DNA from 4 places in the Polycladomyces subterraneus genome. Region 4 is predicted to be linked to each of the others. Evidence: predicted binding sites of a transcription regulator. Region 4 holds the regulator's gene; each other region holds the start of a gene.
The links. The regulator Rex, encoded in region 4, represses fermentation and respiration genes when NADH is low (regulators of the CRP and FNR family bind a similar motif). The targets are predictions, from matches to a motif close to TTGTGAAATATTTCACAA.
Positions count from the first base shown of each region.

Region 1: the regulator Rex is predicted to act here: its motif matches at 3,061-3,078, upstream of NWF35_RS07700 (ubiquinol oxidase subunit II).
Region 2: the regulator Rex is predicted to act here: its motif matches at 3,314-3,331, upstream of NWF35_RS07625 (lactate permease LctP family transporter).
Region 3: the regulator Rex is predicted to act here: its motif matches at 3,172-3,189, upstream of qoxA (cytochrome aa3 quinol oxidase subunit II).

Region 1 covers NZ_JANRHH010000031.1:137,211-143,437, forward strand. The annotation lists gene NWF35_RS07685 (Crp/Fnr family transcriptional regulator) at 1-4, opposite strand, end outside; gene adhP (alcohol dehydrogenase AdhP) at 550-1,560, shown strand; gene NWF35_RS07695 (aldo/keto reductase) at 1,691-2,728, shown strand; gene NWF35_RS07700 (ubiquinol oxidase subunit II) at 3,152-4,069, shown strand; gene qoxB (cytochrome aa3 quinol oxidase subunit I) at 4,091-6,031, shown strand; gene NWF35_RS07710 (cytochrome (ubi)quinol oxidase subunit III) at 6,045-6,227, shown strand, end outside.
Region 2 covers NZ_JANRHH010000031.1:119,329-125,555, reverse strand. The annotation lists gene cydC (thiol reductant ABC exporter subunit CydC) at 1-494, shown strand, start outside; gene NWF35_RS07635 (cytochrome ubiquinol oxidase subunit I) at 590-1,975, shown strand; gene cydB (cytochrome d ubiquinol oxidase subunit II) at 2,019-3,032, shown strand; gene NWF35_RS07625 (lactate permease LctP family transporter) at 3,444-5,087, shown strand; gene NWF35_RS07620 (L-lactate dehydrogenase) at 5,142-6,086, shown strand.
Region 3 covers NZ_JANRHH010000034.1:27,216-33,442, reverse strand. The annotation lists gene NWF35_RS08290 (YebC/PmpR family DNA-binding transcriptional regulator) at 1-207, shown strand, start outside; gene NWF35_RS08285 (GNAT family N-acetyltransferase) at 200-754, shown strand; gene NWF35_RS08280 (polysaccharide deacetylase family protein) at 1,041-1,973, shown strand; gene NWF35_RS08275 (nitroreductase family protein) at 2,199-2,801, shown strand; gene qoxA (cytochrome aa3 quinol oxidase subunit II) at 3,223-4,140, shown strand; gene qoxB (cytochrome aa3 quinol oxidase subunit I) at 4,163-6,115, shown strand; gene qoxC (cytochrome aa3 quinol oxidase subunit III) at 6,118-6,227, shown strand, end outside.
Region 4 covers NZ_JANRHH010000041.1:1,574-7,800, forward strand. The annotation lists gene groL (chaperonin GroEL) at 1-488, opposite strand, end outside; gene groES (co-chaperone GroES) at 551-835, opposite strand; gene tatC (twin-arginine translocase subunit TatC) at 1,171-1,935, opposite strand; gene NWF35_RS11515 (redox-sensing transcriptional repressor Rex) at 1,993-2,661, opposite strand; gene NWF35_RS11520 (molybdopterin-binding protein) at 2,780-3,781, opposite strand; gene NWF35_RS11525 (5-formyltetrahydrofolate cyclo-ligase) at 3,828-4,424, opposite strand; gene NWF35_RS11530 (ammonium transporter) at 4,792-6,048, opposite strand.

The sequences.
Region 1 (6,227 bases), on a different contig from region 4:
CCATCAATACCGCCTCCAAATTTATTATTGGGGGCAGAGGCAGCAAAGCTGCAACCAGACATAATTTGCCCAATTAAATTCATTGCAATATCCTTCTGAGTAGTCAATGACAAAACTCCAACCGTAATTTTGACTTTCTGTGAACAATCGTGAAACATATCACATTCACATAGTCCAATACTGCTTACACTTATTATATCTGTAATATAGATTTTCTGTGAACGAGCCATTTTTTGTGAAATACATCACATTTTCTTTCTCCAACTCGGCTTACGCTAATGTAAACAGACAACATCTCAGCTTGATGATGGGAGTGTGAAACCTTTGAAGAAAACAGGGCAATCAAATTGCCTGGATAGAGTGACTGATTTGGCCCTGATTGACGAGGGTGAGGGGTTGGCCGTATCCATCGTGGATGGTGACCGCGGTCATCTTCACTGATATCCACTACACCCCACGATTCTTCTGTCGACAATACAACACGGCAGATATTGGCACAATCATGGCGTTCATGCTTTGTTGGGAGGTGTGAAGAGATGGCTAAAAAAAATTCTGGCCGCGGTTGTACGAGACTTTGCGGAACCGGTTCGAATTGAGGAGGTGAATATTCCGGAACCCGGAGTAGGACAGGTTCGTGTGAAAGTCGAAGCCTCAGGATTGTGCCACACTGATATTCACGCGGCAAATGGGGAGTGGCCGGTCAAACCGAAATTGCCCTTTATCCCGGGACATGAAGGGATCGGTATCGTGGAGGTGGTCGGAAAAGGAGTAACGGGGATCAAGGAAGGGGACCGGGTGGCCCTCCCTTGGCTGGGTTACGCATGCGGAAATTGTGAATACTGCAACTCCGGCTGGGAGACACTGTGCCAGTCCCAGTTTAACACCGGTTACTCCATCGACGGCACCCATGCCGAATACACGATCGGCTACGCCAAACACATCGTCAAGGTGCCTGACGGCATCAGCCCGCTGGATGCGGCGCCCTTGACCTGCGCTGGGGTGACTACCTACAAGGCGGTGAAGATGTCCGGTGCTCGGCCGTCGGACCTCGTGGCCATTTTCGGCATCGGCGGGCTCGGCCACCTGGCCCTGCAATACGCCAAAGTGACAGGGGCGACGGTGGTGGCTGTCGATCTCTTCAATAAGAAGTTGCAACTGGCCAAGGAGTTGGGAGCGGACTATGTGGTCAACGCCCGGTACCAGGACCCTGTGGAAGAGATCAAAAAACTGGGCGGTGCCGATGCAGCCATCAGCGTGGCTGTCTCGCCCAAGGCCTTTGAGCAAGCTTTCCATTCCCTACGCCGCGGCGGCCGCCTCGTCCTTGTCGCGTTGCCAGCGGACAACTACATGCAGTTGCCCATTTTTGAGACCGTATTCAACGGTATCCAGGTGATTGGGTCCATCGTAGGTACCCGCACCGATCTGGAGGAAACGTTCCAATTGCATGCGGAGGGGCGGACAAAAGTCATCTATGAGACCAGACACCTTCATCAAGTGCACGAAGCCTTTGAAGAAGTAGAAAAAGCGCAAACGAAAGCACGACTGGTCTTCAAACTGTAAACACAATACAAAGCTCCAAACGGATTTTTAGCTATCGGTAAACAGGACGGTGTCGAGGTTTTCGACTGAACACACAGTATTATCCCATCGCCACCGTGCGATGTGAAGATATGAGAAGGAGGTTATTTTGATGAAATACCGCAACATGCCTGGCATCGACACATCAGTCTCCGAAGTTGGTTTCGGCGTTTGGTCCGTTGCTACACCATGGTGGGGCGTCAAAGACGATACGCTCGGCAAACGCCTGTTACGCATGGCATATGAAGATTACGGTATTACGTTTTTTGACACCGCGGACGTGTACGGTCAAGGAAAAGGAGAAACCCTCTTGGCGGAAGCGTTGGAAGGGCTTCGTGACAAAGTAGTGATCGCCACCAAATTCGGCTACGATATCTATGCCAAACGGGGCGACCGACACGGCAGACACTCCGAATTGCCCCAGCGCTGGGACGCCGCCTCGATCCGTCAATCCTGCGAAGAAAGCCTACGCCGATTGAAGACCGACGTGATCGACCTCTACCAATTGCATAACGCACGAATGGAAGCGATCCAGAGTGATGAAGTGCTTGAGACGCTGGAACGGTTGAAAGAGGAAGGAAAAATCCGCACCTATGGTGTTGCTTTGGGACCGGACCTTGGCTGGCGGGACGAAGGATTGGCCACGCTCCGTGACGAGCGGTACGTCATGGCGCAAATCATTCACAACTTGCTGGAGCAAGATCCTGCCCGAGAACTGATCCGGGAGGCCGAAAAACTGAATAAATCCTTGATTGTCCGCGTCCCGCACGCATCAGGTCTCCTCGACGGCACCTATGATCCGGACAAGCATTTCGATAAACGAGACCACCGCTCCCACAGGCCGATCGAGTGGATGAAAGCTGGTCTGGATGCGGTTCGCAGGTTGAGATTCCTGTATGAAGGAACTGACCGGACCATTGGTCAAGCAGCCATTCTCTTCTCTTTGGCGAGCCCCGCGATCAAATCCGTGCTGCCCAATATCACCAGTGAAGAGAACTTGCGCGAATTTGCGGAGGCGCCGGAGAAAACGCCGCTTACAGAAGAGGAAATGAAGATGATCGAAGTGTTGTGGGAAACTGGCATGAAAGAGCAATTGAAACAGCCGTTCTCCAATAGCAAAATCAAGCCGACACCCGTGGCGGCTCGTTAATCACCGCACCAAGAAAATTCCGGTAAATTCGGGCGGGGATCTTTCCCCGCCTGGATGTATCCCACTGTCGGCGTATAGATTGCGTCTATTTCCTTCTGCGACGGGATTCTGTTCAACGCGACATCCCTTTGAGCTGTTAAGTGACAAAAATGTAACCGCAATGTCGATATTCTGTGAACACCTCTTTTTTTGTGACATCCATCACAATTGCTTAGCCCGATAACGCTTACACTCATTTATACAGACAAAATTCAGTTTGACTATGAGATATAGCTTTGGAGTAGTTAAGTGACAAAACGATAACGAAACGCCGATATTCTGTAAACATCCTTTTGTGAAATTCATCACATTTATTTTGTCCAATGTCGCCTACACTCATTTCACAGACAAAATTTCAGTTTTGATTATGGGAGGGAGAAACCTTTGAAGAAAACGGGGATATCAAGTCGGCTAAAACAAGTTCTTTTCAGCTCTGTTCTGTTATTCCTGTTGCCAGGATGCAGTGACCGATTTGCCCTGCTTGATCCTGCTGGACCTGTAGCGCATACAGAATATCGGTTCATTGTGCTTTCAGCGATTTTAGTCTCGCTGGTAGTCATTCCCGTCCTTGGTCTCCTGATCTACATTGTGATCCGTTACCGGGATCGTCCCGGAAATCAGGCTCCTTATCGGCCCAACTGGACAGAGAGTAAAATTTTAGAAGCGATATGGTGGGGAATTCCCATACTGATCGTCGCTATTCTTGGAGTATTTACCGTTCGTGACACATACGCACTGACCCGGCCACCGACAAATCATAAGCCCATCACCATACAAGTGGTTTCGTTGGATTGGAAGTGGATGTTTCTTTATCCTGATTCGAAGATCGCCACTGTCAACTACTGTGAAATTCCCACAGGGGTACCGGTGCAATTCGTGTTAACTGCAGACGCACCCATGAACTCCTTCTGGGTTCCGCGGTTGGGCGGCCAGGTGTACACCATGCCGGGGATGGAGATGCAACTTTGGTTGCAGGCAGACCGTTCGGGGGTGTTCGAAGGGCGTGGAGCCAACTTTACCGGAAAAGGCTTTGCTCACATGAACTTTCAAGTGGTTGCGAAACCGCAGTCTGAGTTTGAGTCGTGGGTAAAAAGTGTCAAAGCATCTGCACCTGCTTTAACAAATGAAAAATACAATCAGCTCGTAAAACCAAGTGTCGTTAAACAACAATCTTATTCCTCTTACCCAACCTCGCTTTATAAAAATATCGTCAATAAAAACGGAGGGATGTATTGGCACGGGAAACATGAGCAACATCCAATGCCAATGGATGGACAACATCAAATGCCTATGGGAAATTGATGAGAAAGGTGGGAGTGGAGGATGTTCAAAAGTCTGGTTTTGTATTTGAAAAACGCTGACCCCTTGATACAGATGTCAGCGGTTGCGATCGTTTTGACTCTTATCGGTATCGTGGTCGCTCTGACGTACTACAAAAAATGGGGATGGCTGTGGCGCGAATGGATCACGACAGTCGATCATAAAAAGATCGGGATCATGTATCTGATTTGTGCCCTGTTGATGTTGTTTCGTGGCGGCGTAGATGCTCTGCTGATGCGAACCCAACTCGCTTTTCCAGGTATGAATTTTTTGGACGCACAACACTACAATGAAATCTTTACCACACACGGAACCATCATGATTTTGTTCGTGGCTATGCCTATGCTTTTTGCCATGATGAATATCGCTGTTCCGCTGCAAATCGGAGCTCGTGACGTAGCCTTTCCCTTCTTAAACGCCGTAAGTTTTTGGCTGTTTTTCTTCGGTGCATTGTTGTTTAACCTTTCCTTCGTACTGGGTGGTTCTCCTGACGCCGGGTGGGTCAGCTATCCACCGTTGGCGGAGTTGTCACACAGTCCAGGACCGGGGATCAATTATTATGTTCTTTCCCTTCAAATATCCGGGATTGGAAGCATCGCAACAGGTATCAACTTTATTGTCACGATCCTGAAAATGCGTGCACCCGGTATGACGCTGATGAGGATGCCGTTATTTACTTGGTCCGTCCTTGCATCCTGTATTGTGATTATCTTTGCCTTTCCCGCTTTGACAGTCGCACTGGCACTCTTGGGACTGGATCGCATTGCCGGAACCCATTTCTTTACGATGTTGCATGGCGGGAATCCCATGATGTACGTCAACCTCTTCTGGATTTGGGGACACCCGGAAGTTTATATTGCCATCCTTCCTGTGTACGGTATTTTCTCTGAAATTGTCAGCACATTTAGCAAGAAATACATTTTCGGTTACAAGTCCATGGTCATTTCACTCATGCTGATCAGTGTCATCGGCTATTTTGTCTGGGTACACCATTTCTTCACGATGGGTGCGGGTCCGGGCGTCAACAGTTTCTTTGCGGTGGCTTCGATGGCTGTCGGCATCCCTACAGGTGTCAAGGTTTTCAACTGGCTGTTCACGATGTTCAGAGGCCGGATCCGACTCACATTACCGATGCTTTGGACGCTAGCCTTTATCCCCTGTTTTGCCATCGGTGGAGCGACCGGGGTCATGCTTGCGGCGGCTCCTGGAGATTACCAGTTTCACAATAGTTACGTTGTCATCGCCCACTTCCATCAGACATTGATCGGAGGGGCGGTATTTGGGTTGCTTGCAGGGATGTATTACTGGTGGCCGAAAATGTTTGGCTTTAAATTGAACGAAACCCTCGGCAAATGGGCGTTCTGGTTCTTCAACATTGGATTTTACGTTTGTTTCATGCCGCAATACGCGCTGGGGCTCATGGGAATGACCCGACGTGTGTACACGTATCCCGCTGCAACAGGGTGGGGGACACTCAACTTTGTTTCAACCATTGGTGCGTATTTGATGGGTATCGGGTTTCTCTTTATCGTGGTTCAAGTCCTTTACAGTATTCGTTACGGGGAACGCGATATGACGGGGGACCCATGGGATGGCCGCACTTTGGAATGGTCCCTGCCATCGCCCGTCCCGTATTACAATTTTGCCCAAATCCCCACAGTAAATGGGCGGGATGCCTGGTGGGAGATGAAACAACAACGAAAAGAATACAGCCTTTCATCGACAAAAGAGTTGAAACCCATTCACATGCCGAACAATTCATCTCTGCCTTTCTTTATGGGGTTGGCGTTCTTTGTCGCCGGATTCGGTTTGGTCTTTAACCAATTCATGATCGCTACAGTCGGGCTGATCGGTGTGGTGGTGTGCATGCTGTGGCGTTCGCTTGAAAAAGATACGGGCCACTGGATTTCCGTTGACGAAATTAAGCAAATGGAAGCGTCATAAAGGGGGTTGTAATATGGTTGAAGCAACCGGAAGCCCGATCTCCAATCAGCAGTCATTCGAACATGGAATGGAAGAAGAAGAAAAACATATCCTTGGTTTCTGGATTTTCCTGGCGACGGATCTTGTGCTGTTTGCTTGTCTGTTTGCCACCTATCTCGTACTGCGCACGCATACGGATGGGGGGCCGACGGAGGCG
Region 2 (6,227 bases), on a different contig from region 4:
ATTTGTTCCATGAGTCGGCGGCCGATAATTTGCGCCTGGGACACCCCACAGCGACCTTGACGGAACTGCAGGATGCCGCCTCAAAATCACAGATCGATCAGGTGTTGCGGGAATTGCCGGAAGGATACGATACGCTTCTTGGCGAACTCGGTGCGCGTTTATCTGGAGGGGAACGGCAACGCTTGGCCTTGGCACGGGCATTGCTGAAAGAAGCGCCCATTCTTCTATTGGATGAGCCAACAACCGGTTTGGACGCGATCGTTGAGCAAAGGTTTATGAAGACGCTTCAGATGGTGGCTGCCGGTCGTTCTGTTTTGCTCATTACCCACCGTATAAGCGGGTTGGAATCCTTTGACGAAATTCTGGTACTGAAAGATGGCCGCATTGCAGAAAGAGGGACACACATGGAATTACTTAATTTGCGCGGCATTTACCGTGCAATGTGGGAGGTTGAGAGAGACAGACTGCACGCGAATATGGAAATCAACAGATAAAACCCCTATTAATGGGATATCCTACAAATTAATTCTAGGCTCGGGTTCCACCTACCTGATATTTAAACCGATCGGTATGTGAAAGGGGAACAGGCATGTTGAATGTTTTGTTAGCCCGTTGGCAGTTTGGGATCACTACGGTCTACCACTTTCTATTCGTACCTCTCACCATCGGATTGGCTGTTCTGATTGCCTTGATGGAGACGATTTATGTTCGAACAGGCGATGAGACGTATAAACGGATGACGAAATTTTGGGGCAAAATGTTTCTTGTCAACTTCGCTCTGGGCGTGGCCACCGGAATCATGCAGGAATTCCAGTTTGGCATGAACTGGTCCGCCTATTCCCGCTTCGTCGGCGATGTATTCGGGCCGCCCCTGGCGATCGAAGCACTGGCTGCCTTCTTTCTCGAATCGACTTTCGTCGCGGTATGGCTGTTCGGATGGGATCGGTTGTCCAAACGTGTGCATCTGCTCGCAATTTGGCTTACTGCCGCCGGGGTGTCGATATCCGCACTTTGGATTTTGACAGCGAATGCCTTTATGCAGGAGCCAAGGGGCTATGTGATCCATAACGGCCGGGCGGAGATGAGCAATTTTTGGTCACTGCTTGGCAACCCCCAATTATGGGTGGAGTTTCCACATGTGTGGTTTGGTGCTCTTTCTACAGGTGCTTTCTTTATCACCGGTGTCAGTGCTTGGTATTTACTGAAAAGGCGGCACCTGAAGGAGTTTACGCGCTCTTTTCAAATCGGTATCGTCGTGGCTTTAGCCTCTAGCGTTCTGACAATTGTGCTGGGACATTCGCAGGCTCAACATTTAATGAAGTCACAACCCATGAAGATGGCAGCATCAGAAGCGCTATGGAATACCAGCCCGGAACATGCGCCTTGGTCCGTGTTCGCACTCATCGATGAAGAACATCACCGTAACACGTTGAATGTGGAAATTCCTTATTTGTTGAGTATTCTTGCCTATAATCACACCTACGGTAAGGTCGAAGGGATCAATCAGCTGCAGAAACAGTATGAACGAACATATGGTCCGGGAAATTACATTCCAAACGTTTGGGTAACGTACTGGAGTTTTCGCGTGATGGTACTGGCCGGTATATTGATGTTGTTATTGGCCCTTTATGGTGTATATCTGGTACTGAAAAACCAGTTGAGCCAGCATCCCGCCTTTTTGCGAGCGATGATTGGGGCTATATTCCTACCGCCCATCGCACACAGCACCGGATGGATCATGACGGAGATGGGCAGGCAGCCATGGGTGGTCATGGGCCTTCAGAAAACAGTTGACGGTGTTTCATCTACAGTCACCACACCCATGATATGGACGACGTTGCTCGGGTTTGGAATCCTGTATCTTGTTCTGGGGATTGTCGACGTGTATTTGTTTGTTCGCATTATCCGTCAGGGGCCGGATTTCGAGGAGGACCCGTCAGAAATGGATGCCAAACTCCCCCATCCGGCAACTTAGAAACCGGCAGATGTAACGATTATGGATAACGAGGTGAGGATCATTGATTCTTAACATCGTCTGGTTCATTCTGATTGCCATATTATTTACCGGATTTTTTGTATTGGAAGGGTTTGATTATGGCGTTGGCATTTTAACCCCTTTCCTTGGACGGACGGATGAACAGCGCCGACTGATTATCAACACGATCGGTCCGTTCTGGGATGCAAATGAGGTCTGGCTCATCACCGCAGGCGGAGCGATGTTTGCAGCTTTCCCACACTGGTACGCGACTTTATTCAGCGGGTTTTACATCGCTCTTTTCCTGCTATTGGTGGCGCTGATTGTGCGTGCAGTGGCCTTTGAGTTTCGCAGTAAAATCAATAATCCGCGATGGCGTACCACTTGGGACTGGCTCCTGTTTGTGGGAAGTGTTTTACCACCCTTTCTATGGGGTGTAGCAATCGCCAATTTCATACGTGGTGTGCCCATCGACTCCCACATGAACTATGTCGGTACTTTCTGGAGCCTCATTACGCCTTTCAGTATCATGGGTGGCTTAAGTTTGCTGCTGCTTTCAACGTTAAGCGGTGCTCTGTACATTTCCCTTCGCACAGTAGGCGAGATGCAGGCAAGGGCGCGGGAAACCGCAAGAGGAATCGGGGCGCTCACCAGTCTGGTGATGTTCTTGTTTGCCCTTATATGTTTCTATAATACTGACCTGTTCAGCAAAACCGGTATCGACCCCGGTGGAGTGCCTGTACTGGCAGCCATGACGTTATTGTCGGTGCCCTTTTTCATTTACGCCAAACGCGACGGATGGGCGTTTTTAATGACCAGCCTGACAATCGTATTCTCGTCGATCACGGTTTTTCTCCATATGTTTCCGCGCGTGATGATCAGCTCGCTCAACCCCAGCTGGAGTCTCACGATCTATAATGCCGCATCGGGGCCCTATTCGTTGCGCGTGATGACGATCATCACTGTCATTGTGTTACCTTTTGTGTTGGCGTATCAAGCTTGGACCTATTGGGTGTTTCGACATCGTCTGCGTCCAGGTGGTCACTTGGATTATTAAGATTAAGCGAATAATTGTAATTCAAGCCATCATCCAGACAAGGGGCACCTGAAAAAGGGCCCTTTTTCTTGTGCTATCCGGGTCACACCACATCAAGACAAACTCACGTGAGCAAGGTACAGACACAATTGGATGTGCCAGCGTTCCATGCACACGGACATTTTGTTCATAAAATCACATAATGACCGTTCCATCCTTTTCATCTTACCTAGCAAAAATCCCTTGAAAATAAGGGGTTTGTGCTTTTGATCGAAATATTCATTATTCTATTTCATGATTATAAGTGAAATCATTCACAAATTGTTCATCCCATTTATTTACGTTGGGGAGTATAATGAAACTGGTCAATCAATACTACATTGCAGTGAATGTACGAGCTCATCCTTCACTCTTCTTTAAGGGGTGTTCCCTATGGACATGTGGACACAAACCTATGATCCTCTTCACCAGTTATGGCTATCAGCATTCGTATCTGCCATTCCGATCATCTTCTTTGTGATATCTTTAACAATCTTACGTCTAAAAGGATATATAGCCGCTTTCTATACAACGTTCATCGCCTTCGTGATTGCCATCTTCGTTTATCGCATGCCAATTTCTATGACACTAGGTGCGGTTGGTTTTGGTTTTGGTTTTGCCTATAGTTTATGGCCAATCGCCTGGATTGTGGTTACAGCTGTTTTACTGTATAAGATCACGGTAAAAACGGGGAATTTCGATGTTATTCGATCCAGTATCATCTCGATCTCCGACGATCAACGATTACAACTATTGCTGATCGGATTTTCGTTTAACGCATTTCTGGAAGGCGCAGCAGGATTTGGGGTTCCGATTGCGATCTCTGCCGCATTGCTCGTCGAACTAGGCTTTCAACCATTGCAAGCCGCCTCGCTTTGCTTGATTGCCAACGCAGCATCTGGAGCTTTTGGGGCAATGGGGATTCCAGTCATTGTGGCCGGTCAAGTCTCCGGCATCGATAAAATCGTGTTGTCTAAAATTCTGGGGATTCAATTACCGATCATTTCCTTCCTTGTGCCGTTTTTGATGATTTGGATTTTGGATGGATTACGCGGTGTGAGAGAAGTATTTCCCGCTCTGCTCGTTGTCGGAGGATCGTATGCAGTGGCACAATACTTGACCGTCACTTTAATCGGACCTGAGTTGGCTAACATTACTTCCTCACTAATCAGTATGGGTGCTTTAACGCTGTTTTCGAAGTTCTGGAAACCAAAAAACATCTTCCATCTTAATAATGGTACACAAACTGTCCGCTCCAAGCGTGTGACAACGGGACAAATCATCAAAGCATGGTCTCCATTTTACATCCTGACGATCATGGTCAGCATCTGGAGCAGCAAAGCTTTTAAACATTTATTCGACCAAGGAGGGCCATTGGAATCTCTTGTCACCAAGATTAAAATTCCCGGACTGCATCAACATGTGTTGATTGCTCCTCCGATCGCCAAGGATCTGACGCCATATGATGCGGTTTTCAAACTGGACTGGCTGTCTTCGACAGGTACCGCGATCTTGCTCTCTGTCATCCTGACCCTTCTGTTGTTCCGCGTCAATATGCGAACAACATTACAATTGATCAAAGAAACATTGCTTGAACTGTGGAAACCCGTTGTCACCATCGGTTTCGTACTCGCTTTTGCTTATCTAGCCAACTACTCGGGCATTTCGTCCACCTTGGGCTTAGCTTTATCGAAAACCGGCAAGTTATTCCCCTTCTTCTCACCCGTTCTGGGTTGGATCGGTGTATTTCTGACGGGTTCGGTTGTCGCCAACAACGCTTTGTTTGGTCACCTGCAACTGGTGACGGCGCAACAGATTGGGGCATCGCCGGCTTTGCTCGTAGCCGCTAATACCAGTGGGGGGGTGATGGGGAAATTGCTCAGTCCACAATCGGTGGCGATCGCTACAGCAGCTGTTGGTCAATCCGGCGATGAATCCAGTTTGTTCCGCTTCACTTTGAAATATAGTTTGGCTTTCCTATTCATCACCTGTATCTTTACCTATCTGCTGGCATATATTTTCCGCTTTCTCCTGTGATTTATAGCAGGAAGCCAGCCAAATACTATATAAGAACAAAGGAGTTGTCCCCTTATGAAAGTGACGAAAGTAACCAAAATCGCTTTAATTGGAACCGGTTTTGTTGGATCGAGCTATGCATATGCGGTACTGAACCAAGGTTTGGCTAACGAATTGGTGTTAATTGACATTAACAAGAAAAAGGCGGAAGGGGACGCGATGGATCTGAATCACGCCTTGCCATTTGGTTCACCGATGCGCATCTGGGCTGGAGATTATAGCGATTGTAAAGATGCGGACCTCGTGGTGATCACCGCTGGTGCCAACCAGCAGCCTGGAGAAACCCGTCTCGATCTTGTGGATAAGAACGCGAAAATCTTTCAATCCATTATTAGCGAAGTGATGAAAAGCGGTTTTGATGGATTGTTCTTGGTTGCGACAAACCCGGTTGATATCCTATCTTATGCGACATGGAAATATTCCGGCATGCCGGCTCATCGAGTGATTGGATCGGGTACCATCCTTGATACAGCTCGCTTGCGCTATCTACTCGGTGAAGCTTATCAAGTGAATCCACAGAATGTACATGCCTATATCATCGGGGAACATGGGGATACAGAATTGCCCGTGTGGAGTCATGCCCATATTGGAACCCGTCCGATTTCGGACTATTTACGAGAAGGAAAAGGTCCAAATCAGGATGAACTGGATCAAATTTTTATCAATGTACGCGATGCAGCCTACCATATCATTGAACGAAAAGGAGCCACCTACTATGGAATTGCAATGGGACTGGCTCGTTTAACTCGCGCCATTTTAAACGATGAAAACTCAGTGTTAACTGTTTCCACGCTACTCCGTGGCGAATATGGATTAAAGGATATTTATATCGGTGTTCCAGCAGTGGTGAATCGTTCCGGCATTCGCGAAGTGATCGAGTTGAATTTGCAAGAGCAGGAACTGGAAAAACTGCATCATTCGGCACAAGTGTTAAGTCAAGTGTTGAAAAAAATATTCTAAGCACCACTTTTTATTAAGAGAATGCAGGCCCAGATGATTACTAACATCTGCTCCTGCAATGAAAGTTAGTTGATTTCATTTTGAGTACCTCCTCTGTTTTAAAGGGTCCTGTGCACATGGACACCTCGTATGTTAACAGGA
Region 3 (6,227 bases), on a different contig from region 4:
GAAGTAAAAAATGCGCTGGAAGCCGAGGGACTGTCCTTCACCACCGCCGAAGTGACGATGGTGCCGCAAAATACGGTCCAGCTGTCAGGAGAAGACGTTCCCAAAATGCTGGCCTTGATGGAAGCGTTGGAAGACCATGACGACGTGCAAAACGTCTACGCTAACTTCGACATCAGCGAAGAGGAAATGGAGAAATACAATGGTTAAACCGTTGTTCGTCGGTGAGCGAGTTCGGTTGAGCCCGCTCACCGATTCCGATTTGGATGTGATTGCACAATGGTATGCGGATGGGCAATGGATACGTATGCTGTCCGCTTTTGATGTGCCTATGACACGGGAGAGGTTGGAACAGTGGCGTGATCGTTATCAGAATCATGAGAAAAGTTTTTTGTTCGGTATCCGTACACAGGATGATGATCGGTTGGTAGGCATGGTCACACTTGAGGACATATTGTGGAATCACGGAACGGGATGGTTGTCGATCTCGATAGGGCCGGAACACCGGGGTAACGGATACGGCGTGGATGCCTTGCGGTTAATCTTAGATTTTGCGTTTGACGAATGCAACCTTCACCGCGTCCAACTGACCGTTTTCGCCTACAATCGCCCTGCTGTCGCATTGTACGAGAAACTTGGATTTCAACGGGAAGGATGTTACCGCGAATTCCTGCATCGTGATGGTCGTCGTCATGATATGTGGCTTTACGGGTTGTTGCGGAGAGAGTGGGAAAACGGCAAAAATAATATCCACTGATTTCCATATGTGATTTCACAAAAAAAAGATGGGAGAGGAAGGAAAGTAGTCAAAAACGATTATTTTCTACTATTTCAATAGAAAATCAGGCCTGTTTGCAAAATGTCGAATCGTGACGATCATGGTACAATGAAATCGTCCGTTCGTTCGATCGGTTTGGGACGGCAGGCATAACCAAAAAGGTGCGGTGACGGGAACTGCACCTTCTCTTTTTGTGTTATTGTTTTTCAATCACCTTGACAAATGAGTAGAGAGAGATTTTGGGGAGAAATGGGAGGGAGCGCATTTGCGACTGTGGACCCGTTTCGTGCTTGTGGGGTTGATGGTCATGCTGAGTGCGGGCTGTTCGGGTCAAGTGACGGCGAAACCCGCCCCGCACTCAAACACTAACCATCAACAACCAAACACGGCGCAACATCAAGCATCTGTCTCAGACACAAACCCGCAATCCAAACAACCCTCATCTTCGATAACAGAGAAACCGACTGGGGAACTGCCGGATGAAGAGCCGTTGACTGATCAAGCCCAGACCGATTCCAAGAAAAGCTCCACCCAACTGTCTGAGCAAAAATCGTCCGCCGAATCCGAGCCGTTGATCTTTTTTAAGGGATCGGGCGGAAAAAAAGCCGTGGCGCTTACCTTTGATGACGGACCGGATACATACTACACGAATCAGGTGTTAAATATCCTGAAAAAAGAAGGTGTCCACGCCACCTTTTTTGTCACCGGGAAAAATGCTCAAGCACACCCGGAGATGATCCGGCGGATTCTTCAGGAAGGACATGTGTTGGGCAACCATTCTTGGAATCACCCCGACTTGACCCGTTTAACGCCCAGTCAGGCAGTTGAGCAGATTGAACGGACCAATACGGTCATTTTCAAATTGACAGGCTTGCGAATGCTGTTGTTCCGTCCGCCGTACGGAAAGCTGAATGATCAGCTCGAACAGCGGTTTCATCAGCTGGGTTACACCATCGTCGACTGGAGTGTGGATACCCGCGACTGGGCGGGGACGCCGGCCGCCAAAATCATGCGCTATGTGCGGAACCAAACGGGGCCGGGCGGCATCATCCTGCAACACTCGGCGGGAGCACGCGGACATTTGGACAACACGATCAAAGCATTGCCGCGAATCATTCAATACCTCAAATCACACGGCTACGAAATTGTGACGGTACCCGAGTTGCTGGACAAACCGGCTTATGCCGGCATCAGATGAACACCAACACCCCATGCAACATGCATGGGGTGTTAACACCTCTGCCCCTTCAATCGTTTTTCCGCTTTAAGCCCCATTTTTTTCAGCCATCGGATCAGTTGCTCCGTTTCCCTGTCGTCAAACCCCGACATAGTCAGGTGCAGTTATACAGCTTGTTGCGATATAATGATCGTAAAATTAATGATTTCAAAAAATGAGAAAAATGCGTGAGGAGGAACATGTTGCATGACCCTCAGCGTGAAAGAAGCCATTGAAAGCCGGCGCAGTATTCGAGAGTATGAACAAAAGCCCATTCCGCGTGAAGATTTGCAGGAGATCCTCCGGTTGGCCCATTTGGCACCCAGTGCGTGGAACGTGCAACCGTGGCGCGTGATCGTCGTGACCGACCCGGAATTGAAATCACAATTGCAAGAGGCAGCTTACGGACAAAAGCAGGTCGGCTCGGCTCCCGCTGTCATTGTGGTGACCAGCGATATGGAGGATGTACTCCAACATCCCCGGGAATTCGCACACCCTAATATGCCGCCTGAAGCGGTGGACCGGTTGGAGAAGACCATTTTGGATACGTTCGGACCGCAAAGTGTAGAACAACGCGGAGCGTGGGGAGCTGCTCAAACATACATCTTTTTGGGGTTCCTGCTCATTGCGGCCAAAGGAATGGGATACGACACTTCTCCCATGCTCGGGTTTGACCCCGTCAAGGTGCGGCGGCTTCTCAACCTGGCGGATCACGTACAAATCCCTGCTTTGGTGGCGATTGGCAAAGGTGTCGAACCCGGCTATCCCCATCACCGCCATTCACTGGACCGCATCGTGACGTACCGTTAATGCCCTGATTCGATTTTCCAAGGTCGATCCTCTACGGGATCGACTTTTTTTTTTTTTATCCAATCCCGATAAATCCAGCTTCTCTTTTTCATCCTTCGTATCAAGGGCTTTTGAAGGATGGAGGTAATTTTTCCCATATATGTGACGTTTTTTTCGACAAATGGTGGCTGATTTGTTTCAGCTTGATGAAATTCGTTTGAAATCGAGCGGAAACCGAGGACTGCATGAGAAAGGATTTGATATGATTGGATGGAATCAAAATCCTTTATATCCAAAGCCCTAACATATCCTGAAACACCCTGAATTTACCGGTTATTACCGGGATAATACCGAAAGTGATCAAGCATCGGCGAAGCCATGAAATCGATTTATGTGAAATGTTGAACAATTCTTCGCTGGTGCGGGAAAGGGGATAAAGACGATGGAGCCATTTCGCAAACGTTTACGTCAATGGCTGACACTAATCGGCTTGTCGGCAGTGTTGCTGCTGGCGGGCTGCAGTCGTGAACAATATGTGGTACTGGATCCGAAAGGCCCTGTCGCGAAACAACAATATGATCTCATCGTTTGGTCGTTCGGATTAATGTTGATCATCGTTTTGGCGGTGTTTGGGATTTTTGCGTACGTGATCATCAAATATCGGGCCAAACCGGAAAACAAAGGATACGAACCGCCGGATCAGGAGGGTAGCAAACTCCTGGAGATGATCTGGACATTGATTCCCGTCGCAGTCGTCATCGCATTGGCGATTCCTACGGTGAAGGCGACATACGGCTTGGAAAAACAACCATCCAGTGACAGACCGCCGATGACGATCAAGGTGACGTCGGCGGATTGGAAATGGATTTTCCGTTATCCCAAGGAAGGAATTGAGACAGTCAACTACGTGACGATTCCTGCCGATACACCGGTTCAGTTTGAGATGGACGCGGTGGGACCAATGAACTCGTTTTGGGTTCCTTCACTGGGCGGACAGGAATATACCATGCCCGGCATGGTGATGCATCTGTGGTTGCAGGCGGATCATCCCGGTGTGTACCAAGGGAGAAGCGCCAACTTCTCCGGTAAGTATTTCACTCACATGACCTTTGACGTAGTCGCCAAGTCGCCTGCGGATTATGACAAATGGGTTCAGCAGGTGAAGAAAACCGCACCGAAACAGACGGAAGCACAGTATCTCAAACTGTTGGAGCGCGGTTTGGCGAAGAAAATGACCTTCTCTTCCTACCCCAAAATTGCCGATCAAGCGGGATTGATCGGGGACGTCAAAGGCATCAAAAATCAGATGAACCGGCCGAAAGAGCCTGTCACCGGAACGATGCACCATCACGCCCATTGAGGGAAAAGGAGGATTGGCAAGTATGGGATTTCATCTTCCCAAGAACTTTTTTGTGACCGGCGAGCCAATGATTTATGTGGCCGACGTGTTGAGCGTGCTCACCATCGCCGGGATCGTGTTCGTTCTGACCTACTATAAAAAATGGAAATGGCTGTGGGACGAATGGCTGACGACCGTCGACCACAAAAAGATCGGGATCATGTACCTCATCTCGTCGCTGTTGATGTTGTTCCGCGGCGGGATTGACGGCTTGTTAATGCGGACGCAGTTGGCTTTGCCAAATCTGCATATTCTCGACGCGGAACACTATAACCAGATATTCACCGCGCACGGGACGATCATGATCTTTTTCATGGCCATGCCGTTCATCTTCGGATTGATGAACGTGGCCGTACCGCTGCAAATCGGGGCACGCGACGTGGCGTTCCCTTACCTGAACGCCGTCAGCTTCTGGCTGTTTTTTGCCGGTTGCATGCTGTTCAACATTGCGTTCATGATCGGTGGCGCGCCGGATGCGGGTTGGACCAACTACACACCGCTGGCCGGCAGTGATCTTGCTCCCGGACCTGGTATCAACTACTATTTGCTCAGTTTGCAGATTTCCGGGATCGGGTCGCTGATGACCGGGATCAACTTCCTGGTCACCATCCTGAAAATGCGCGCGCCGGGCATGACGCTGATGCGGATGCCGATGTTTACGTGGTCCGTGTTGATCACGTCAATCATTATCATCTTCGCGTTCCCGGTGCTGACCGTAGCGTTGGCCCTGTTGACGATTGACCGGTTGTTCGGGTCGCACTTCTTCACCATTGCCGGTGGTGGAGAGCCGATGATGTGGGCCAACCTTTTCTGGATCTGGGGTCACCCGGAAGTGTATATCGTGGTTTTGCCGGCATTCGGTATTTTCTCCGAAGTGATCAGCACATTCGCCCGCAAGCGGCTGTTCGGATACGGTGCGATGGTGTACTCGATGGTCGTGATCTCGGCGGTCAGCTTCCTTACATGGGTGCACCACTTCTTCACGATGGGTGCAGGACCGGCCGTTAACTCCTTCTTCTCGATATCGACGATGGCGATCGCCATTCCGACCGGGGTGAAGGTGTTCAACTGGCTGTTTACGCTGTACAAAGGACGGATTGAATTTACGACGCCGATGCTGTGGGCGGTCGGTTTCATCCCCACGTTCCTGATCGGGGGCTTGACCGGGGTGATGCTCGCTGTGGCACCGGCGGATTACCAATATCACAACAGTTATTTCCTGATCTCCCACTTCCACTATGTATTGGTCGGGGGAACAGTTTTCGGATGTTTGGCGGGGCTGTACTATTGGTGGCCCAAAATGTTCGGCTTTAAGCTGGACGAACGGCAAGGGAAATGGGCATTTTGGCTGTTTAACATCGGGTTTAACGTCTGCTTCTTCCCTCAGTATTTCGTGGGCTTGATGGGGATGACCCGGCGGATGTACACCTATCCGGAAGGGCTTGGATGGACTCCGTACAACTTTATCTCCACGGTGGGTGCCTATATGATGGGTGTCGGGTTCCTCATCATGGTGTACAACATCTTGTACAGCGTACGCCACGGCGAACGCGATCTCACGGGCGACATCTGGAACGGACGGACGCTGGAGTGGTCGATTTCCTCGCCGGCACCGCACTACAACTTCGCTCGCATCCCGGAAGTGGATGACCTTGACGCGTGGTGGCACATGAAGCAGCGGAAACGGAAACAACCGTGGGAACTGCGACCGCTCAAACCGATTCACATGCCCAACAATTCGGGCCGGCCGTTTATCATGTCGATCTGGTTCTTCATCGCCGGGTTCGGGTTGGTGTTTGAATGGTACTGGATGGGTATCATCGGATTGCTCGGCGTGCTGTATTGCATGCTGAAACGCTCGTTTGAATACGACGATCACCACTACATTCAAGTGGATGAGATCGAACGTACGGAATCTGCGGCAGGGAGGGCGTGACGATGGCAGAACACGCATTGCAAACGCACGGTAAATCCACGGAAAAGTCCGCCTTGCCCTTGGAGTACTCAACAGAGGAAAGTCGTCTGAAAATCTTCGGTTTCTGGGTGTT
Region 4 (6,227 bases):
GCTTCTGCGATCAGTTGGCCCACTTCTTCATCGTTCGCGGAGATCGCGGCCACTTGCGCGATGGAGTCTCTGCCTTCGATCGGTTTCGCGATCTTTTTGATTTCTTCCACAGCAGCGGCCACAGCTTTTTCGATCCCTTTGCGCAGGATCATCGGGTTGGCGCCAGCCGCCACGTTTTTCAGACCTTCACGGATGATGGCTTGGGCCAACACGGTAGCGGTGGTCGTACCGTCACCAGCCACATCGTTGGTTTTGGTCGCCACTTCTTTTACCAGTTGGGCGCCCATATTTTCAAACGGATCTTCCAGCTCAATTTCTTTCGCGATGGTCACACCATCGTTGGTGATGAGCGGAGAACCGAATTTTTTCTCCAGTACCACGTTACGTCCTTTCGGACCCAAGGTCACTTTCACAGCGTTCGCCAGCGCGTCCACACCGCGCAACATCGCACGACGCGCATCTTCACTGAATTTGATTTCTTTCGCCATGATTCGCTTCCCCCTCCTATATGTAGGGTGGTTTTATTTCAGAAGGATGTGTTCAAGCCGGATTACTCTTCCACAATCGCCAGGATATCGTTTTCGCGCAGGATGAGATATTCTTTATCTCCCACTTTCACTTCGGTGCCCGCGTATTTGGAGAAGATGACGCGGTCGCCTTCTTTTACTTCCAGCGCGATTCTTTCGCCGTTTTCATAACGACCGGTACCCACAGCGATAACCTTACCTTCTTGCGGCTTTTCTTTCGCCGTTTCCGGCAAAACGATGCCGCTGGCCGTTTTTTCTTCTTTTTCGATCGCTTCGATCACCACGCGATCGCCCAAGGGTTTGATCATGGGAAACACCCTCCTTCACGAGCGCATTTTGTCGGGGTTTGTTAGCACTCAACCAAACTGAGTGCTAACACCAATTATAATGATATGCATATGGAACTTGTTTTGCAAGACCTCAATTGTAAAAAAATTGATGTTGGACGGGAGTGGAAGCTGCTGTGAATATCCCGATTCCGAGCACAAAAAAACGGGGTGCCGGCGTGTACTTTTGCCACGCACCCGCTGTGAGCAGACCTGGTCCATTTCTTCATACAAGAAGCGTGAAAAGTCGTCTCCCGCCCCCCACCATATCCCCGCGTGATCGGGCGGGCCGCAATCAATCGGTCGTACATTGATGGTTATGCCGACGACTCGCTGTCATCATTCTTTTCCGTTTCCATTTCCGCCTCCCGCTGCATCCGACGGTACATCCATATGCAGATGACCACACTGATCTCATACAGCACAATCATCGGCAAGGCAATTAAAATGTTGGTGACAATATCGGGCGGCGAAATCAAAGTGGAGAACACCACCAGCACCAAATAGGCAAACCGGCGGGCCTTCTGCAAAAATGCAGGTGTGATGATGGAGAGCCGCGTCAAAAACATGACCAAAATCGGCAGCTCAAAGAAAAACGCGATCGGAAAGATGATGTTGAACATAAATCGGAAATAATCATACAACCCGTATGTCTCCTGGGCCCCCAACTCTCGCGTCAAATTGGCTGAGAACCCGATCACATATGGAAAAATCACCTTGTAGGCAAAAATCAGCCCGCCGAAAAACAAAAGGATCGCAAGTGGAATATAGCTGAGTGTCACTTGGCGTTCGCGCGGACGCAAACCAGGTTCGACAAATCTCCAAATGTGATACAGCGCAACGGGCACCGTAAAGATCACCGCGATGAGAAACGCCGATCCCATGTAGATGCGGAACGCCTCACCAGGTGAAAAGATATGAAATGAGATGTTGGCGGGCACATCCTTTTTCACCCACTCGATAATCGACCCCGCGTATAGAAACCCCACAACAAGAAAGATGAAAAAGAATATCAACACCCATATGATCCGTTTGCGCAATTCGGCCAAGTGCTCCGTCAACGGCTGAGTCTGATCATCCATCGTTGGTCAAACCTTCCCTCACTGTTTTCAACCGTATGTCCACCCTGTTCTCCCACATCACAGGTGGTCTACGGATGGGGTTTCGCGATTTTCTTCTGGCGGAAACTTTTTCAGGAAATAGATCAAAGTCTGTAATTCCGTGGTCAAATCGATGTGGTGGATCCGTACATTGGGTGGCGCGGTCAGCCGAGCAGGCGTAAAGTTCAAGATCCCCCGAATGCCCGCAGCTACGATGCGGTCTGTGACTTGCTGGGCGACATTGGCCGGCACCGTCAGGATCGCTACCTCAACGTTGTGCAGTTCCTTCACTTCCGCAAAACGATCGATCGAAAAAATCGGGATGCCGTCAATCTCTTTCCCCACTTTGTTGGAATCGATATCAAATCCCGCTACGATCTTGGTATTGTGACTGCGGTAGAAATTGTACCGCAACAACGCCGTGCCCAGATTACCGACACCGATCAGGACCACGTTGGTCACTTCGTCCTGCTTGAGGAAATCCCGCAAAAACTGAAGCAGATAATTGACGTTGTACCCGTATCCCTTCTTCCCCAACTCTCCCAAATACGAAAAATCACGTCGAATGGTTGCCGGGTCGATCTGCAAGGCTTCGCTCAGCTGGGCAGAAGAAACGCGTTGCTTCCCGATGGCGTGCAACTTCTCCAAATACCGATAATACAAGGGTAACCGCTTCGCGGTGACTTGGGGAATCTTCTGATCAGCCATTTTTGCCTCCATACCCGAACGGTCTGTTGAGACCGTGTGTTTTCTTATTTGCCGATCGTGCAAATTTCACAAAGTGTTGCTATCAACATCATACAACGGAGCCATTTCGCCTGCAAGGTCAACACGCATGTAGGCCGCCGTGCCCCAATGTGATGATATCCTCCCGCGTGATTTTCTCACCTGCCAGGATACGTGGCAAAAAGACGTCAAACGAAGTGAACGGATCGTGCAACACGCATCCGGGAAGCCCCATCAGCGGAATCCCTCGGTAGTAAGCGATCAACAACATCGACCCAGGCAACATCGGGGTGCCGTAACTGACAATGTCGGCTCCCAGATCCGCGATGGCACCCGGTGTGCGATCGTCCGGGTCTACCGACATACCGCCGGTGACGAGAATTAAGTCAGCCCCCTGATCGACAAATGCCTTAATTTGTTGGGCGATCATCTCCTTGTTGTCATCGGCAAACGTCTGACCGATCACTTTGGAACCGTACCGTTCCACCTTTTCCCTTACGACCGGCCCGAAGCGATCCTGAATCCGACCGTGATACACCTCGCTTCCGGTCGTCACCACACCGACCCGGTGCGGACGGAAGGGCAACACCTCCAGCACGGGGTGTTCCTGCCGACCGGCAATCGTCTCCACTTGCTTGATTCGGCTTTCCGGCACCACCAACGGGATCACGCGGGCTGCGGCCACCTGTTGTCCCTTCCGGACCGGCGTGTGCGTTTTCAACGTGGACAGAACCACGTGTTCTACACGGTTGATCGCTGTCAACGTCGGGACATCCACCCGAAGCAATCCGTCAACCCGCGAAACGATGTCTACTTTCCCCTCCTTCGGACAAGTCAGCTCCAGCACCTCATTCGAGCGCATCGCAGCACGAGCGATCCGATGCGCCGCATCATCTTCGTGCAGTTCCCCTTCGGCCAGTTCCAATACGTATACGTGCTCTTTACCGATGTTCAGCAATTTTTCGATATCCTCTTCACGAATGGTATGTCCTTTGCGAAACAGCGGTCCCTTGAACTTACCGGGAACGACCGCCGTCAGATCATGTGCCAACACCAACCCGACCGCTTCTTGGGTCCGTACTTCTTTTAGCTTGCTCTTCATCTTCCTTCCCCTCCTGTCTATTTTAACGGTAGATCTCTCCGGGAAGTCACAGATCAGTTACATCGGCACAATACCATACCCGCTCCGCCGTGATGATGACATGCATCCGTTGATCGTGCGCTTCGGGGAACACCGTTTCCACCATTTGAAACGGATAAGCCACACCAATCCGGATCATGCCAGCTCCCGCACCTAAGAAGAACCGGTCATAATAGCCGCCCCCATAACCGAGGCGGTATCCCTGTTCATCAAATCCGACCCCCGGCACCACGGCCAAGTCCACAGCGGCGGGGATCACGCGACTGTCGGGCTTCGCTGGCGGTTCCAAGATCCCGTATGCCCCCTCGATCAACGGTGTATCAGGTTGGATCGCATACAATTCCATCGTTTTCGCTTTTGTGTCCGCTTTAGGCACCACCACGCGCTTGCCCGCTTGCCATGCAACCCGGATCGCATCCCACGTATCCACCTCTTTCCGAAAGGGGAGGTAAAAAAAGACGGTACTGGCACGTCGAAACGATTCTAGGTCCACCAAGGTTTCCGTGATGGCCCGCGACCACCGCCGCGCTTTCTCTGCGTCCAACTCCTGCCGTAATTCGAGCAATCGCGTTCGCAACCGTTTCTTTTCTTCTTTTTGATCCACGGCGTAGTGCCCCCTGTCTTTCCAACAGCATTCTTCTTGATCCATTTTTCATTATTGTATCGAAAAGAGACGTATCATGCCCTCAAAACAAAAATAGCCATTCCATTGTTCTCTGTTGGAACGACTCTTTCGATCTTCACCCTATGTGGTTGATGACGGACCAAAACAGTTCCTGAAATCAGGAGATCACTCAAGTTTGTCTGGTGAATACTATCCACATTACTTTCCCTGCTCGTTCCACATCCGCCCTTCGCCGGATTTCTTGCATGATGAGAGGTATGATTGTGCTTCGCTTTTTCACAAAAAACCTCTCAGACAGATAAGGTATGAATCTGCCTAAGAGGGTAACAAAATATCACTATGGCGCTCAGCCTCTCGACGCCAAACTACCCGATGAAGCCGACGCCCGAGCACGCACCGCACTCAGCGCCGTTTGCGACTCCTTCACCGACTCATCAGAAGCGATGCCGTGATACACCGGATCAAGACCTTGCTCCTCTTCCTCGGCGGACACCCGGATCCCCATCAGTTTATTGACTAACAAGCCCACAGCAATGGCGGATACAAACCCCCACACCGAAGCCGCTGCTGCTCCCGCCAGTTGCGCGGTTAACAGGTGGGTCTGACCGGTGGTCAGGAGCCCTTCCTTCAGGTCAAACAAGCCAACGGCGATGGTACCAAACACTCCGTTAAATCCATGAACGGCCACGGCACCCACGGGATCGTCCACCTTCAACTTATCCACCCATTCGGTGGCCAACAACACGAGCACACCGGCCATCAACCCGATCACGATGGCAGCCGTCGCGGAGACGAATGCACATCCCGCCGTAATCGCCACCAAACCGGACAGGAACCCGTTGATGGCCATTCCCGGATCGGCCGTCTTCAGGCGTATGACGCTAAACAAGGTTGCCGACGCCCCTCCGGCGGCCGCAGCGAGGAACGTATTCAGCGCAATGTCCGCCAGCCGTCCATCCATCGCGTTCAAGGTGCTGCCCGCATTAAACCCGAACCACCCGAACCACAGAATAAACCCTCCGGCAGCCGCCAACGGGATGTTGCTTGGGGAGAACCCACCTTTCTGGTCATAACGGTTGGCCCGCTGCCCCAAGATCATGGCCAACGCAAGGGCGGCAAACCCTCCCATCGCATGAATAGCCGCTGATCCGGCAAAATCTTTCATCCCCATTTTGGCCAGCCACCCGTCGGCCGACCAAATCCAGTGACCGGATATGGGATACATCAAACCACAAACGGCAACTACGATCACTATGTATGAGGAAAATTTGACCCGCTCCGCCACAGCACCGGATATGATGGATGCAACGGCGATGGCAAATCCGATTTGGAACAACACGTAGGCTTCCATCGGCAGTCCTTGGGGACCGGTCGCACGACCGAAACCGACGACACCGAAGGCATCTTTTCCGAACATCAGATGAATTCCGATCACATAAAAGGCCAGTGCGCCAAACGTCAGATCTACAATGATCTTCATCGTGGCGTTGACTGCGTTTTTATTGCGAACAAACCCTGCTTCCAGTAAACTGAAGCCGCCCTCCATGAAAATCACCATGGCGGCCGAAATAATCACCCATACCGTATTCAGTCCCGCAGTCATACTCACTTTCATTTCCCCCGAGTCACATATTTGTTTAATTGAAGTATAAATCATCATGTCACTTTTATCAACCATATCTGTAAGATTAATTTACATATTGTTATATGGAATAATGACACGCGTCTTTGACTTCCCCTGATCTTGGACGGACATCTGTTCCCACACCTGACGGATTGCCC